4 regions of the Streptomyces sp. NPDC000983 genome follow, and region 3 is predicted to be linked to each of the others. Evidence: riboswitches for the same ligand, from Rfam matches in the RefSeq annotation. Region 3 holds a riboswitch; each other region holds the start of a gene.
The links. Region 3 has a riboswitch for cyclic di-AMP ahead of ABT296_RS12615 (M23 family metallopeptidase). Riboswitches for the same ligand answer to the same signal wherever they lie in the genome.
Positions count from the first base shown of each region.

Region 1: linked by a shared signal. The riboswitch ahead of ABT296_RS24105 (M23 family metallopeptidase) and the one ahead of ABT296_RS12615 (M23 family metallopeptidase) in region 3 are both predicted to bind cyclic di-AMP.
Region 2: linked by a shared signal. The riboswitch ahead of ABT296_RS20190 (C40 family peptidase) and the one ahead of ABT296_RS12615 (M23 family metallopeptidase) in region 3 are both predicted to bind cyclic di-AMP.
Region 4: linked by a shared signal. The riboswitch ahead of ABT296_RS17415 (transglycosylase family protein) and the one ahead of ABT296_RS12615 (M23 family metallopeptidase) in region 3 are both predicted to bind cyclic di-AMP.

Region 1 covers NZ_JBEPBM010000022.1:12,336-16,352, forward strand. The annotation lists gene ABT296_RS24095 (HPr family phosphocarrier protein) at 45-326, shown strand; gene ABT296_RS24100 (GntR family transcriptional regulator) at 464-1,159, opposite strand; gene ABT296_RS24105 (M23 family metallopeptidase) at 1,348-2,112, opposite strand; cyclic di-AMP (ydaO/yuaA leader) riboswitch at 2,125-2,285, opposite strand; gene ABT296_RS24110 (M16 family metallopeptidase) at 2,500-3,888, opposite strand; gene ABT296_RS24115 (M16 family metallopeptidase) at 3,885-4,017, opposite strand, start outside.
Region 2 covers NZ_JBEPBM010000016.1:116,721-120,737, reverse strand. The annotation lists gene ABT296_RS20200 (urease subunit beta) at 1-170, opposite strand, end outside; gene ABT296_RS20195 (urease subunit gamma) at 182-484, opposite strand; cyclic di-AMP (ydaO/yuaA leader) riboswitch at 1,213-1,338, shown strand; gene ABT296_RS20190 (C40 family peptidase) at 1,342-1,815, shown strand; gene ABT296_RS20185 (LysE family translocator) at 1,871-2,509, opposite strand; gene ABT296_RS20180 (LysR family transcriptional regulator) at 2,615-3,538, shown strand; gene ABT296_RS20175 (ATP-binding protein) at 3,510-3,968, opposite strand.
Region 3 covers NZ_JBEPBM010000009.1:44,481-48,497, forward strand. The annotation lists gene ABT296_RS12600 (helix-turn-helix domain-containing protein) at 39-659, shown strand; gene ABT296_RS12605 (DUF6126 family protein) at 656-778, shown strand; gene ABT296_RS12610 (tyrosine-protein phosphatase) at 788-1,573, opposite strand; cyclic di-AMP (ydaO/yuaA leader) riboswitch at 2,062-2,221, shown strand; gene ABT296_RS12615 (M23 family metallopeptidase) at 2,226-3,242, shown strand; gene ABT296_RS12620 (rhamnogalacturonan lyase family protein) at 3,445-4,017, shown strand, end outside.
Region 4 covers NZ_JBEPBM010000013.1:132,144-136,160, reverse strand. The annotation lists gene eno (phosphopyruvate hydratase) at 1-782, opposite strand, end outside; gene ABT296_RS17415 (transglycosylase family protein) at 1,080-1,811, opposite strand; cyclic di-AMP (ydaO/yuaA leader) riboswitch at 1,816-1,996, opposite strand; gene ABT296_RS17410 (transglycosylase family protein) at 2,173-3,237, opposite strand; gene ABT296_RS17405 (cytochrome P450 family protein) at 3,388-4,017, opposite strand, start outside.

The DNA of each region.
Region 1 (4,017 bases), on a different contig from region 3:
GAACACTGGTCTAGACAACCTGAGCACCTGAAGGGCAGCATCACATGGCTGAGCGCCGCGTCAACGTCGGCTGGGCCGAGGGCCTCCACGCCCGCCCCGCCTCCATCTTCGTCCGGGCCGCGTCGGCCACCGGTGTCCCGGTGACGATCGCCAAGGCCGGCGGCAACCCCGTCAACGCGGCCTCCATGCTGGCGGTCCTGGGCCTGGGCGCCCAGGGCGGCGAGGAGATCGTGCTCGCCTCCGACGCCGAGGGCGCGGACGCCGCCCTCGACCGTCTGGCGAAGGTGGTCGCCGAGGGCCTCGAGGAACTCCCCGAGACCGTCTGAGGCAATACCGGTCGCGGCACTCCCCGCTTCCACGAAGGGCTCGTCCGAATTATCGGCCGGGCCCTTCGCATTTCCCGTTCAAGGGCAGCGGAAATAATCCCCCGCGAATTACCTGCTCTTTGTATACGGCGTGCATGTTAATGACGCAGGCTCGGCATGTTTACGGGATGTTGCGAATTCCTCACACGGTCGGGCCGCTCGCCGCCCGCGGGGAACCGCAGCCGGTGCGTGCCGCTGGAGCGCTCCACGTGCACCGCCGTGATCGCCCGCGCGCGCTCGCTGTCGCCGCGCGCGACCGCGTCCACGATCGCCCCGTGCTCGGCCCAGGCGTCCACCGGCCCGGCCGACGCCTCCACCGAGTACATCCAGGCGATCTTGTGCCGCAGCTGGGTCAGCACCGAGGTCAGCGCGGGGCTGCCGGAGGCCTGTGCGAGCGTCTCGTGGAACCAGCCGCCCAGGGAGCGCAGATCCTCGCTGTTGCCCCGCCTGGCCCGCTCCTGCCCCAGCCGCACCAGGCCGCGCAGCACCTTCAGATGGGCCTCGGTGCGCCGCTGGGCGGCCCGGGCGGCGCCGAGCGGCTCCAGCAGGGTGCGCATCTCCAGCAGGTCGGCGGCCTCCTGCTCGGTCGGTTCCGCGACGCACGCGCCCGCGTGCCGCCGGGTCACCACGAACCCCTCCGCCTCCAGCGTGCGCAGGGCCTCCCGGACGGGGACGCGCGAGACGCCGTAGCGGCGGGCCAGCAGTTCCTCGGTGAGCCGGCCGCCGCGCTCGTAGACACCGGCGACGATGTCGTCCCGGATCGCCGTGCATACCGAATGCGCCGGAACACGCATGACCGACCTCCGCTTTAATCCCCGTGAAACGTCGACGACTGACGTGTGTTCAGTGACTCTATTGCAATGAGCCGGAATTTCCGAAGGGGGGTCCGATTTCATGGATATTTTTTGGACAGCGATGTCCCCGAAACGCCGAAAACCCCGGCTCGGGGAGCCGGGGTCACGGGATGCGGGCGCGGGTGGCGTCAGACGTTCACACCGTGCGCGCGCAGATAGGCGACGGGGTCGAGGTCCGAGCCGTACTCCATGCTCGTACGGGCCTCGAAGTGCAGGTGCGCGCCGGTGACGTTGCCGGTGGCGCCGGAGAGGCCGATCTGCTGGCCGGGGGTGACGGACTGGCCGACCGAGACCCCGATGGACGACAGGTGACCGTACTGGGTGTACGTGCCGTCGTGCATCTTGATGACGATCTGGTTGCCGTACGCCCCGCCCCAGCCGGCCTCGACGACGGTGCCGGTGCCGACCGAGCGGACGGCGGTGCCGCTGGAGGCGTGGAAGTCGACGCCGGTGTGGCTGCCGGAGGACCAGACCGCTCCGCCGGCCTTGTAGCCGGTGGAGACGTAGGAGCCCGAGATCGGGGAGACGAAGGTGTTGAGGCGCTTGCGCTCGGCCTCGCGGGCGGCGCGCTCCTTGGCCGCCCGGGCCTCCTTGGCCGCCTCGGCGGCCCGCTCGCGCGCGGCCTCCTCGGCCTGCTGCCGGGCCTCCGCCTCGACGGCCGCCTGCTGCTGGGCGGCGGCCTGGGCGTCGATCTGCTCGGCGACCGAGTCGCCGATGGTGATCACCGGGGTGAGTCCGGTCTGTTCGGCGGCCGGTTCGGCGGCGAGCGCCGGAGCGGCCAGGGTGCCGACGACGCCGGTGGTGGCGAGCGCCGCCACTCCCGCCGCGCGGACGGTGGTGCGCTGCATCCGGCCGGGACGACGGTGCTTCCCGGTGGCGCGGGTGAACGCCATCAAGTAGGTGGTCCTTTCCTTCCCTCTCGCCTACCGGGTTAGCTGACGGGTTCGGAGCAGGAAGGTCTCCTACGGACCCCCTCGCGTGAGCGCGGGCGTCCGATTCACCCCAGGGACTGCGTGGGTCCCCGGCTCCCCTGGCTCGCGCCGTGGGGACTCGGCGATGACTGTCCGGTGCCGCGGTCGCGGCGCACTGCCTGACGGACAGCCCGGACGACGCTAAGCGGGGCGACTTTCAATCCTCAAACGGATCGGGGCTTTTGTAGCGCATGCCACAGGCCAGACAGGCAGCCTCTCCCTCAATTCGGACATAAAGGGGCCCTGGTGGCGCTTTCGTCACCAGGGCCCCACGCGCGCGTCGCCGCGCCTTCACATCCGAGGAGGTCCCTACTCGGCCGTCACGACGGTGACTTCACCGATGCCGAGCTCCTCGACGGCCTTCTTGATCTGGGCCGCGTCGCCGACCAGAACGGTCACCAGACGGTCCACCGGGAAGGCGTTGACGACCGCCGCGGTGGCCTCCACGGTGCCGGTCTCGGCGAGCCGGCGGTACAGCGTGGCCTGGAAGTCGTCGGGCAGGTGCTGCTCGACCTGGTCGGCCAGGGTGTTGGCCACGGAGGCGGCCGTCTCGAACTTCAGCGGCGCCACGCCGACGAGGTTCTGCACGGCGATGTCCCGCTCGGCGTCGGTGAGTCCGCCCTCGGCGAGCGTGCGCAGCACCGTCCACAGGTCCTGCAGGGCGGGTCCGGTGTTGGGCGTGTCGATGGAGCCGCTGATGGCGAGCATCGACGCCCCGGTGCCGTCCGGGGCGGAGCGCAGCACCTGCCCGAAGGCGCGCACGCCGTAGGTGTAGCCCTTCTCCTCGCGCAGGACGCGGTCGAGGCGGGAGGTGAGGGTGCCGCCGAGGCAGTACGTGCCGAGCACCTGCGCGGGCCACACCCCATCGTGCCGGTCGGGTCCGACGCGGCCGATCAGCAACTGCGTCTGGACGGCGCCGGGACGGTCCACGATGACGACGCGGCCGGTGTCGTCGGCGGTGACCGGGGGCACCGGACGCGGCTCGGCCGCGGAGCCGGTCCAGGAGCCGAGGGTGTCGTCGAGCAGCGCGTCGAGGTCGATGCCGGTGAGGTCGCCGACGACCACCGCGGTGGCCGTGGCGGGGCGGACGTGCCGCTCGTAGAAGGCGCGTACGGCCGCCGAGTCGATGGCCTCGACGGTCTCCTCGGTGCCCTGGCGCGGGCGGGACATGCGCGCGGTCGCCGGGAAGAGCTGCCGGGACAGCTCCTTGGCGGCGCGCCGGGAGGGGTTGGCCAGCTCGTGCGGGATCTCGTCGAGGCGGTTGCGCACCAGGCGTTCGACCTCGCTGTCGGCGAACGCGGGCGCCCTGAGGGCGTCGGCGACCAGGCCGAGCGCCTTGGGCAGCCGGGAGGCCGGCACTTCGAGGGAGATGCGCACACCGGGGTGGTCGGCGTGCGCGTCGAGGGTGGCGCCGCAGCGCTCCAGCTCGGCGGCGAACTCCTCGGCCGTGTGCTTGTCGGTGCCCTCGGAGAAGGCGCGCGCCATGATCGTGGCGACGCCGTCCAGACCGGCCGGCTCGGCGTCCAGGGGGGCGTCCAGCATCACCTCGACGGCGACGACCTGCTGGCCGGGGCGGTGGCAGCGCAGGACGGTCAGACCGTTGTCGAGGGTCCCGCGGGTGGGGGCGGGGAAGGCCCAGACCTTCGGCTCACCCGCCTGGGGCTGGGGATGGAAGTCCATGGGGGCGAGCTCGGTCACTTGGCCGTCTCCTCGTTGTCGTCGCTTGCTTCCACGGTGGCCGCGGACTCCACGTCCTCGGCGTCCGCGTCCGGCACGGTGTCGGTGGGGACGGTCGGCTCGTAGACGAGCACCGCGCGGTTGTCGGGG
Region 2 (4,017 bases), on a different contig from region 3:
CGGGCGGCGGCGCGGTCGAACTCCAGTCCGGGGTTGGCCTCGGCGAAGTGGTAGTGGGAGCCGACCTGGACGGGGCGGTCGGCGGCGTTGAGCACGGTCAGCCGGGTGATCTCACGGCCTTCGTTGTACACAATGGGCCCGTCCGCGAAGAGGACCTCTCCGGGAATCATCGACAGCCCCCTCAGACGATCGGGTCGTGGACGGTGACGAGCTTGGTGCCGTCGGGGAAGGTGGCCTCGACCTGGACGTCGTGGATCATCTCCGGGATGCCCTCCATGACGTCGTCGCGGGTGAGCAGCTTGCGTCCGGAGGCCATGAGCTCGGCGACCGTGCGGCCGTCGCGCGCGCCTTCGAGGATGTGCGAGGTGATGAGGGCGACCGCCTCGGGGTGATTGAGCCTCACCCCGCGGGCCCGGCGCTTCTCGGCGACGTCGGCCGCCACATGGATCAGCAGCCTCTCCTGCTCGTGCGGGGTCAGTTGCACGTCTCACCTCACAGTCCTCGCTCCGGACCGTGCGGGGCCCGGCGGCCGCGGCCACGGGCAAAGTGCCTGGTGGCGTGGAGGGAGGCTAGTTGGAGCGGGTTTCGTGCACGTTAACCGTGCCGTGACCGGAACGGGGCGCCTCCGGCCCCTCCGCGAGCCTTCGCAGGGGCCGGGCGCGGCGAGGCGGGCGAGCAGGGCGCCCCGGGGCGGGAACTGACGTTCGGTCACCCCTCACCGGCGCGCGCGCCGCGCGGGTCGTACGGTCGGCGCGGCGCGGCTCGCGCCACGCTTCCCCCGCGCTCGGACAGTTGACGCAGGTGAGCGGTGTCCGGCCGTCGGGGCGCGGCGCCGGGGCGTCCGGGCCGAAGCCGAAACGGACCAAACGGGGTACCCCCTTTCAGCGTAGGGGCGGCTCCTTTTGTCGACCCGTCAGAGTTGCGCGAAGTACGTGGTCTCACCACCTCATGGAGCGTTCCGTCCCTGGTCCGGGCATCCTCAGCCACCTCGACGATCATTCGAACGGAGCACCGTCCACCCGAACGGGTGAGTGGTGACTAACACCACAAATCCCCGGTTCCATTGGGATTTTCGGACATCGGTGAGCCAAGATCCCTGACTGACGACAAGCCCCCGCCACCGCGGCGGGGCGGTCCGGGCGGACGCCGAGTCCTGCCGCCGCCCGGATGACCGGTCGACAGGAGTGGATCGGCAGGAGTGGAGGACCCGAGCACGACGGGTCGCCGGCGCGGAGGTTCGCGTCGAGCAGCCCTTGGGGTGAAGCCGCATCGCGGCCGGGCAACTTCGCCAGCCCGAATCCGACAGGTCATCCTTCACAGGCGGCTGACGAAGGGTTGCGCATGACTGCGCTCAATCGTGTCCCGTCGCTGATGGTCCGGGCCGGTACGGCCTCGGCCCTCACCATCGCCGCCATGGGCGGCTCGATCGTGGCCCCCGGCCTCTCCGCCGAAGCGGAGGCGGCCACCCCGGCGACGAAGGCACTCCAGGTCGCGGCCTCCAAGAAGGGCTCCCCGTACAAGTGGGGCGCCACCGGACCGCACCGCTTCGACTGCTCCGGGCTCACGCTGTACGCGTTCAAGAAGGCGGGCAAGAAGCTGCCCCGCACCGCGGCCCAGCAGTACAACAAGACCCGCCACATCTCCGCGGGCAGCCGCAAGGCGGGTGACCTCGTGTTCTTCCACTCGGGGTCGAACATCTACCACGTCGGCATCTACGCCGGGAAGGGCAAGCTCTGGCACTCCCCGAAGACCGGTGACGTGGTGAGGCTGCAGAAGATCTGGACCAGGAGCGTCTGGTACGGCCGGGTGAGCTGACCCGGCGCCCCGAGGGGCGGCGGCGTCCCTGACTCGCCGCCGCCCCGACGGGGCCTCAGAACGCCGCCTCCAGCAGCAGGACGGCGCCGAGGACCGTCAGCGCGGTGCCGGTGACGCCCTCGACGAGCCGGGCGGCCCGCGGCCTGCGCAGCCACCGGCCGAGGCGGTCCACGAGCAGGGCGACGGCCGGGAACCACAGCAGGGCCAGCACCACCACGATCAGCGCCAGCAGGAGCGTGCGGGGCAGCACCGGGGCACCCGCGGGCACGAACTGGGGCAGCAGGCTGAGGAACGTGATCGGCGCCTTGGGGTTGAGGGCGTTGGTGACGAACCCCTGCCGCAGCGGACGCGCGGCACCGGCCGCCTGCGCGGGCGCTTCCCCTGGCACTTCCCCGGCCTCTGCGCTCCGGGGTCGGCGCAGCCCGAGCAGGGTGCGCGCGCCGAGGTACAGCACATAGCCGCCGCCCAGCACCTGGAGCGTGCGGAACAGGGCCGGAACCGCGGTCAGCACGGCGGCGACGCCGGCGACCGCCAGCGCCGTGTGCAGGAGCAGTCCGCCCGCGATGCCGAGCGCGCAGGCGATCCCGGCCCGGCGCGAGACCAGGGCGTTGCGTACGACGACGGTGAAGTCGGCCCCGGGCATGGCGACCATGCCAGCGGCGACCCCGGTGAAGGCGAGCAGCTGTGCGTCCATGGGACCAGCCTGCCGCCGTACGGGCTTCAGCAGGTATTTCGAATAGCCTGGGTCTGCCTTAAGCATTGCTTTGGGCTGTCGCTCCTTCCAGGCAGGTGTCCCGGCATGTACGACCCCACGCGGCTGGCGGCGCTGGTCGCGGTCGCCGAGTCCGGTTCGATCACCCGGGCCGCCGAGCGGCTCGGCTACACCCCGCCGGCGCTCTCCCAGCAGCTGGCCAAGCTGGAGCGGGAGGCGGGCACGGCGCTGCTCGTCCGGCACCATCGCGGGGCCCGGCTCACCGGGGCGGGCGAGCTGCTGGTGGCGCGGGCCCGCCGGGTGCTCGACGAGCTGGAGCGGGCCCGGCACGAGCTGGCCCGGCTCACCGGTCTGACCGGGGGCACACTGCGGCTGGGCACCTTCCAGACCGCCGGTGTCCATCTGCTGCCGCCGGTGCTCAGCGCCTTCCGCCGCGCCCACCCGGACGTGGAGCTGACCGTCACGAACCATGAACCGCCCGGCGGGGTCGCCGCGGTGGCCGCCGGTGAGATCGATCTGGCGCTGACGCACACCTACGAGCCCGCGGAGCCGGTGCCGGTGCCCTCGTCGGTGGTCCTGGAACCGGTGCTGGTGGAGGAGCTGGTCCTGGTGACCGCGCCGGGCCATGTGCTGGCCGAAAAGACCTCGCGGCTGCCGCTGAGCGAGCTGGCCGGGCAGCCGTTGATCAGCATGGCGCCGGACCATCCGGCCCGGCGGGGCGTGGAGGAGGTGTTGGCCCGGGCGGGGGCCACGCCGTCGGTGCTGGTGGAGACCCCGGTGTACGCGCTGGTGTGCGCTCTGGTCAGCGCGGGGCTGGGGGTCGGGGTGGTGCCGGAGATGGTGGCGCGGACCGCCGTCACCCCGGTGGGGACGCGGGCGCTGGAGGGGGGAGGACTGCGCCGTACGATCTCGGTCGCCCGGCGCTCGGGCGGCACGACACCCGCCGTGGACGCGTTCGGGGCGTTGCTGCGGGGCGCGTTCGCTAAGGCTCCTGGTGGACCGCGGTGGTGACCTGTTGGGCCGGTACGGTCCAGGGGAGTTCGATGGAGACCGTCTTGCCGCCCTCCCGGGTCGGCCTGACTCTGAGCCGGCCGCCGCACTCGGCGGTCAGCCAGCGGATGATCACCAGTCCGCGGCCGTTGTCCTGCTGCACGGCGGCCGGCAGGCGTTTGGGGAAGCGGGGGTGGCTGTCGGTGACCCCGATGCGCAGTTGTTCGTCCTGGTGCAGCTCGATGTCGACCGTGAAGGTGGGTGACTGCCCCAGGGTGTGCTGCACGGCGTTGGTGGCCAGTTCGGAGACGATGAGCCGGATGGTGTCGGCCGCGTCCGTGTCGGAGGGCAGCCCCCATTCCGCGAGGGTGCCGAGCACGTAGCCGCGGGCGGCGGAGACCGAGGCGGGATCGCTCGGCAGAGTGACGGATGCTTCCAGATGGTCTGCCATGGCGACGTCGTCCCTTTCCCACGGGACCGTAGTCCGACACGGAGCGGAT
Region 3 (4,017 bases):
AGGCAAGGAATTTGCCCCCGAGGCAATAATCGGGCTGAATGGAGAGCATGAGCTCTCCCGAGACCGGGTCGGACGACGACCTGCCCGTGGTCGCGCCCCAGCTGCGCGCCCTGCGCCGCCGGGCCGCCCTCACCCTGGAGGCCGCCGCCCGGGCAGCCGGACTGTCGCCGGCCCACCTCTCCCGGCTGGAGACCGGGCGGCGCCAGCCCTCGCTGCCGATGCTGCTCGCGCTTGCCCGCGTCTACGGTACGACGGTCTCGGACCTGCTCGGCGAGGCGGTCGCCGACCGGGACGCCGTGGTGCGCTCCGCCGACATGGAACCCACCGAGGCCGGCGGCTGGACCTACCGGCAGGCGGGCGCCCCCGGCCGCGGCATGCAGGCGCTGCGCCTGCACGTCCCCTTCGGCTCCCAGGGCGACATCGTGCGCGTGCACCCCGGCGAGGAGTGGCTCTACGTCCTCACCGGGCGGCTGCGGCTGCGCCTCGGGGACGCCACGCACCGGCTCGCGCCGGGCGACAGCGCCCACTTCGACTCGCTCACCCCGCACCGGATCGCCGCCGCGGACCCGGACGGGGCTGAGCTGCTCTTCGTCCACACCCTGCTGCAGAGCCCGACGGCCGCCCTGTGCCTGGGCCCGAACCCTGGAGACATGCCATGAAGGACATGGAGGAGAAGTTCCCGCGCGCGCTGTGGGTCCGTCTGTTCGTCTACATCGCGGTCGGACACGTCTTCGCCGCCTTCATCTACCTGCTCTTCGAGCTGGGCGCCAAGCAGTAGCCGGCGCCCTCAGTCGAGCAGTCGCTCCCGCAGCCGCTCGCGGGTTTCGGGGGCGACGGCCAGGCCGTCCGTCAGATAGGTGTCCACATCGCCCCAGGTCGCCTCGATCGTCTCGAAGGCCGCGTTCAGGTACTCGGCGCGGGCGTCGAACAGCGGGCTGAGCAGCTCCATGATCTCGGGCGTGTACGTGTTGCTGCGCTGCACCTTGTAGCGGCGGTGCTTGGCGTTCGACTCCAGGTAGTCGGCGAGGATCGCCTCGCGCTCCACGCCCACGGCGAGCAGGGTGACGGCCACCGACAGACCGGCGCGGTCCTTGCCGGCCGCGCAGTGCATCAGGGCCGGGACGCTGTCCTCGGCGAGGGAGTGCAGCACCCGGGAGTGCTCGGCGGTGCGCTCCTTGACGATCGTGCGGTACGACTCGATCATCCGGTTCGCGGCCTTGCCGTCGTCCAGGATCTCCCGCAGCTGCTCGATCTCGCCGTCGCGGACCATCTTCCAGAACTCGGCGCCGTCGGCCGGGTCGCTCAGCGGGAGGTTCACATTGCGCACCCCCGGCAGCTCGATGTCGGGGCCCTCCAGCTTCTGGTCCGCCGTGTTGCGGAAGTCGAAGATCGTGTGGAGGCCGAGCTCGGAGAGGAAGGCGGCGTCCTGGGCGGTCGCGTGCGCGAGGTGACCGCTGCGGAACAGCACTCCCTGCCGTACCCGCCGTCCGTCGACGGTGGGCAGTCCGCCCACGTCGCGGAAGTTGCGAACTCCGGCCAGCTCGGGCTCGGTCGACGGGACCTGCTGCGTCACTTGGGCTCCTCCCACCGGTCCCGCCGACTCCGGTGTCCGGCGGGCACGCTCCGACGATACGACATCGGGCCCGGCCGCCCCCGGAGTGTCGCAAAACGGACTAAGGGCGCCTAAAGCCCTGCGATTCGCCACGAGTTTGGAGTGCGGCTCCGATGTAACGGTTCTCCTTCTCTGGGGCTTCTGGGCCTTCTGTCCGAATTGCTGCCTTCATTCCAACTCGCTGTGGAATAAGGGAGGCTGGAGCAGCGTCAGTGAGCAGCGTCATAACCGTGACGGTGAGTCGCCCGTCATGTTCACGTAATGCATGTGCTTTTCAAGGGTGTTTACCGGAAAGCGCGGCCGCCCCTTGCACGGAAAGTGACGGCGAATTCTCCCAAGGGATCAAGAAGGGCGCCTTCGGGCGGAACCTTCTGCTTGTCCGTTTGCGTCTTGGTCGCTTACGTTCGCCACCAATCCGAGCGGACGCCGAATCCTGCCACCGCCCGGAGTCCGCACACTCACCCGTACCCGGCAGGAGCGGGGGACCCACAGGCATCACCGCCTGCTCCGGTCTCCGGAACAGGCTCGGGGTCAAGTCGCGCCCAGCGCGCGGCCGGACATCTCCAGTCCGAACCCGACAGCTCACCTCGCAGGCGCCGGAGAGGAATGCGCCATGCCCGCCAAGGGTAAGCACCGTCGTCCCAAGACCCTGAGCCTGACCCGTTCGATCGCCGTCGCCGGTACCGGTGGCGCCGCGCTCGCCCTTCCGCTCCTCGGAGCCGCGGGTGCGCACGCGGCCCCGTCCCAGTCCGTTTCGGAAAAGGCCGCCCAGTCGGTCCAGACGGTTCAGTCGGTGGAGAAGAAGTCGGTCGAGAAGAAGGCCGCGAAGAAGACCGCCAAGACCGCGACGAAGTCCTACACGGTCGTCTCCGGGGACTATCTCTCGAAGATCGCCGACGAGCAGGACGTCAGCGGTGGCTGGGAGAAGCTCTACCAGGACAACCGTGACGCCGTCGGCTCCGACCCGTCCCTGATCCACCCGGGCCTGAAGCTGTCGATCGGCGCGAAGGCCGCCGCGACGGGCGGTGCCGAGAAGTCCGCGGCCAAGTCGTCCGCCGAGTCCTCCTCGGGCTCCGCCGACTCCGCGAAGTCCTCGCAGGCCGAGCGGTCCCCGCAGGCCGAGCAGACCGAGCAGTCCTCGAACTCCTCCAACTCCTCCAACTCCTCGAACTCCGCCGAGTCCACGGCCGCCACCACGCAGGCCGCGCAGACCTCCACGAGTGCCTTCTCCGCCCCGGTCTCCGGCGCCGGTGTCGGCACGCAGTACAAGGTCGCGGGCAGCATGTGGTCCAGCGGCTACCACACCGGCGTCGACTTCGTCGTCCCGACCGGCACCTCCCTGAAGGCCGTGGGCGCGGGCACCGTCGTCTCGGCCGGCTGGGCCGGCGCGTACGGCAACCAGGTCGTCATCCAGCTCGCCGACGGCCACTACGCCCAGTACGCCCACCTGTCCTCGCTCTCCGTCTCCAGCGGCCAGAGCGTGACCGCGGGCCAGCAGGTCGGCCTCTCCGGCTCCACCGGCAACTCCACCGGTCCGCACCTGCACTTCGAGATCCGCACCACCCCGAGCTACGGCTCGGACGTGGACCCGGTCTCCTACCTCCGGGCCAAGGGCGTCTCCATCGGCTGACGCGGCCGCCACGCACCACCTGCCTGACACGCAGCCGAAGGCCGGACCCCCGATCCCCGGGTCCGGCCTTCGGTGTTCTTGCGCGTTCATGATCGCCGCATTGCGGTCGTGTGGCACGGGTGGCCAGGGCGTCGACATCCGGGGGAAGGTGAGGTCAGAGTGATGCCCGCAAGGATTGCAAGCGCTTTCCAAGGGAGTATCGGTGCATCGCCGAAGAACCGTCACCGTCGTCGCGGCGACCCTGCTGGCCGGACTGGTCTCCGCGCCGTCCGGTCACACCGCCGAGCACACGCCGCGCCGCGTCGTCGAGAACCTGGACCGCGGCCTGGTGGCCGTCCCGACCGACGAGGGCACCTTCCTCGGTTGGCGGCTGCTGGGCACGGAGTACGCGCGCCACGGCGACGCCGTCTCCTTCAACGTCTACAAGGACGGCCGGCGCCTCAACCGGGCACCGGTCACCCGCTCCACGACGTACCTGGACAGGACGCCCGGCGAGGGCGTGTACACCGTACGGGCCGTCGTCCGGGGCCGTGAGCAGCGGCCCGGCCGGGCCGCCCTCGACCTCGCGCGGGGGTACGCCGAGATCCGCCTCGCCACCGCCACCGGGTACACCGTCCAGCACGCCTGGCCCGGTGACCTCGACGGCGACGGGCGGTACGAGATCGTCGTCTCCCGGCTCTCGCAGACCCGGGACCGCCCCGACCTGCTGGAGGCGTACACGCTCACCGGCGAACGGCTGTGGCGCGTCGACCAGGGGCCCGGCTCGTACACCCAG
Region 4 (4,017 bases), on a different contig from region 3:
CGCTCCTTGCCCTCGAAGGTGTAGACGCCGTCCTTGTAGAACTCGGACGCGGCCACGTCGAGGGCGAGGGCGATCTGCTCGCCGGGGGTGTAACCGGCCTCCTTGATGGCCTCGATGATGAGGTCCAGGGCGGCGCGGTTGGACTCCAGGTTCGGGGCGAAGCCGCCCTCGTCGCCGAGGCCGGTGGACAGGCCCTTGGTCTTCAGCACCTTCTTGAGGGTGTGGTAGACCTCGGCGCCCCAGCGCAGGGCCTCGGAGAAGGACTCCGCGCCGATGGGGGCGATCATGAACTCCTGGATGTCCACGTTGGAGTCGGCGTGCGAGCCGCCGTTCAGGATGTTCATCATCGGAACGGGCAGCAGGTGCGCGTTCGGGCCGCCCAGGTAGCGGAAGAGCGGCAGGTCGCTGGCCTCGGAGGCGGCGTGGGCGACGGCGAGGGAGACGCCGAGGATGGCGTTGGCGCCGAGCGAGCCCTTGTTGTCGGTGGCGTCCAGGTCGAACATCGCCTGGTCGATCAGGCGCTGCTCGGTGGCGTCGTAGCCGACGAGCTCCGGGCCGATCTGCTCGATGACGGCGAGGACGGCTTTCTCGACACCCTTGCCGAGGTAGCGGTTGGGGTCGCCGTCACGGAGCTCGATGGCCTCGAAGGCACCGGTGGAGGCACCGGACGGAACGGCGGCACGACCCGTGCTGCCGTCGTCGAGGCCGACCTCGACCTCGACCGTGGGGTTGCCTCGGGAGTCCAGGATTTCCCGGGCTACGACGACGTCGATGGACGGCACGAGCATCTCCTTCATGGGATGTGACGCTGGAAGTGCGGGGCACATGAGCCTTGCGACTAGAGCCTAACCGCCCCGGGGACGTAGGCCAGCCGACCGACCGTCCCGTGGACAAGGAGAGACGGTACCCATTGTTTCCCGTCGGAACAAAGCCTGGGTGAACGACGGGACAAGAAAACCCCGCCCCGGCGCGTACGGGGGAACGCGCCGGGGCGGGGGCCCGTGGGGACGGGGGGTGACCCCACGGGGCCTCCAGTATGGAGGCCCCCGATGGGGGGACCCTGTGATTCGGCTACGGGATCACTTGAGGTGGAGCTGCTGACCGGGGTAGATCAGGTCGGCGTCCGCGACGATGTCCTTGTTCAGCTTGAAGAGCTTGGCCCAGCCGCCCTTGACGTCGTGCTCCTCGGCGATGGTGCTGAGGGTGTCGCCCTTGACGACCTTGTACTCGCCGTCGCCCTTCTTGACCTTCTTGCCGGTCGGGGTGGTCACCGTCTTCTGGGCCTTCTGGGTCGTCTTGGCGGCCGGACGCTCGGCCGAACGCGAGGCGGACTGCTGCTCGGTGGAGCGCGTGGAGGTCCCGGTGGAGCCGCCGTTGTCCGTGGAGCCGGTGGAGCCGGTGGAGCCCGTGGAGCCGGTGGACGAGCCGCCGTTGTACGAGGCGCTCGACAGGCCGACGCCGCAGCTCGGCCAGGCACCCTTGCCCTGACCGGCGAGGACCTTCTCGGCGATCTCGATCTGCTGCGCCTTGCTGGCCTGGTCGGCGGTGGAGGCGTACTGCGTGCCGCCGTACGCGGCCCAGGTGGAAGCGGAGAACTGAAGGCCGCCGTAGTAACCGTTGCCCGTGTTGATGGACCAGTTGCCGCCGGACTCGCACTGGGCGACGGCGTCCCACTCGGAGGCGGTGGCGGCGGAGGCGTTGCCGGCCACCATGAGCGGGGCGGCGACGGCCGCGCCGGTCACACCGGCGATGGCGATGGCGCGAGTGGCCTTGGACGGACGACGGTGCTTGCCCTTGCCGGAAAACAGCATGGATCGATCCCCTCACCGACGCCTGCGAGGTGAGCTGTCGGGTTCGGGCCGGTTGAGTTGCCCGGCCGCGCGGCCTGTCGGTCGCACGGCTTCACCCCAAGCCGGATCCGGTGTCGAGTCTCCTCAACCGCCGGTCCCGGCGCTTACCTTGGGTCCCCCGCTCCTGCCTACGGCGCATGACGCGACGACTGTTCCCGTACGGCCACCGGCAGGATTCGGCGTGCGGCGGTCGGGGCCCGCTGCTGCGAGCGGTCACGACCGTAGGCAGGCGATCCGGGGAATTTCAAAGACGATCAGGGCTTCTGAGACTCATCCCACACTTTCACCAAAGCGGACATTCAGGTGCGAAGTGTGACGCGAACTAGCCCTGGTTTCCGACCGATTCGTCCCCTACTTCAAGGGTCTGACCGGGAGTGATACGGCTGGGGTCGGAGCCGATGGCGGACCTGTTGTCGGCGTAGAGCCCGCGCCATCCGCCGTCGAGGTCAAGGGAGTCGGCGATGCTCCCGAGGGTGTCGCCCTCGCGGACGACGTACGTCCGCTCCGCCCCGCCCTCGTCCGCGGGCTGGCCGCGGTGGCGGCCGGCACCGGTGTCCATGAGGGTGGAATTGCCGCCGACCCAGAGGATGTTGTCCGAATTGTCCAGCCCGGAGATTCCGGTGAACAGCCCCTCGGTCACACCCGAGGAGGCGCTCCCGGAGGAACCGGACGAACCCTCCGACGCCTCGGCCTCCGAGGTCTGTGACGATTCGGCAGCCTTGTCCGAGTTGTTCGCCTTATTCGACTTGCCCGACTTATCGGCATTCACCGAATCGGCCGAATCCGTCGAGCCGTTCGAGCCCTTTGAGCCCTTCGAACCGTTCGATTCACCCGAGGCCCCGGGTGACGCGGAGGCACTGGCGTCCGCCCCGGCCTCGGTCTCGTCGTCCGTGGAGGTGCCGCCGCCGATGGTGTCCAGCAGCCCGGCCGAACCGGACGAGTTGGAAGATCCGGACGAGTCGGACGAATCGCCGTCCTCTTCGAGGCCCGTGTCGATGCCGACCGAACCGGAGTCGGCGTCGAGGCCGGAGAGCGGACCGCAGGTCGGCCAGGCGGCGAGGCCCTGGTCGGCGAGTATGCGTTCGGCGACGGCTATCTGCTGGGAGCGGCTGGCCTGGTCCGGGCTGGCCGCGTACGCCTTGCCGCCGTACGCCTCCCAGTTCTCCTGGGTGACCTGGAGGCCGCCGTAGTAGCCGTTGCCGTCGTCCGCGCTCCAGGAGCCGCCGCTCTCGCATTCGGCGACCTTGTCCCAGGTGCTGCCCTCGGCCGCACTGGCGCCGGTGGCGCCGAGCAGCGGGATGGCGATGGCGGAGCCGGTCACGCCGGCCGCGACGAGGAGAGCCGGAGCCTGGCGGGGGCGACGGTGACGACCGTTCCCGGAGAGCATGCGGGGACCTTTCGCAGAACAGCAGGGACCGGCGCGGTACCCGTGGAGCGGGGCGCCGCGCTGACGAGTGAACGTATAGGCAGACGATCACTTGTCACAAGTCGATGCCGCACAGATCACGTCAAGATCACAGAGTTGACGGTGCGTCACCTATACCGGGAGCGCGACGGGTCGGTCGCAGGGTGTGAACTCGACCGGCAGAGTGCGCAGTCCGCGCATGATGAGGCCGCCCCTCCAGCGCAGGTCGGCGGGTTCGGCGCCGAGCCGGAGGTCGGGCAGCCGGGTGAGGAGGGTGGCCAGCGCGGTCTGCCCCTCCAACCGGGCCAGCGGGGCGCCCAGGCAGTAGTGGATGCCGTGCCCGTAACCGAGGTGCTGGTTGTCGCGGCGGGAGAGGTCGAGGGTGTCGGGGTCGGTGAACCGCGCCGGGTCCCGGTCCGCGGCGGCCAGGACCACGAGCACCGGGTCGCCGGCGGCGATGTCCTGGCCGCCGATGGTGAGGGGCCGGGTGGCGAAGCGCCAGGTGGCGAGCTCCACGGGGCCGTCGTAGCGCAGGAGTTCCTCCACTCCGGTCTCCAGCAGGCCGCTCTCCCCCGCGGCGAGGGAGTGCTGGAGGCGGGCCCGCTGCTCGGGGTGGGTGAGCAGGGCGAAGGTGCCGTTGCCGATGAGGTTGACGGTGGTCTCGAAGCCAGCGAAGAGCAGGATGAAGGCCATCGCCGCGGCCTCGTTCTCGGTGAGGTGCTCGCCGTGGTCGGAGGCGCGGATCAGACCGGAGATCAGGTC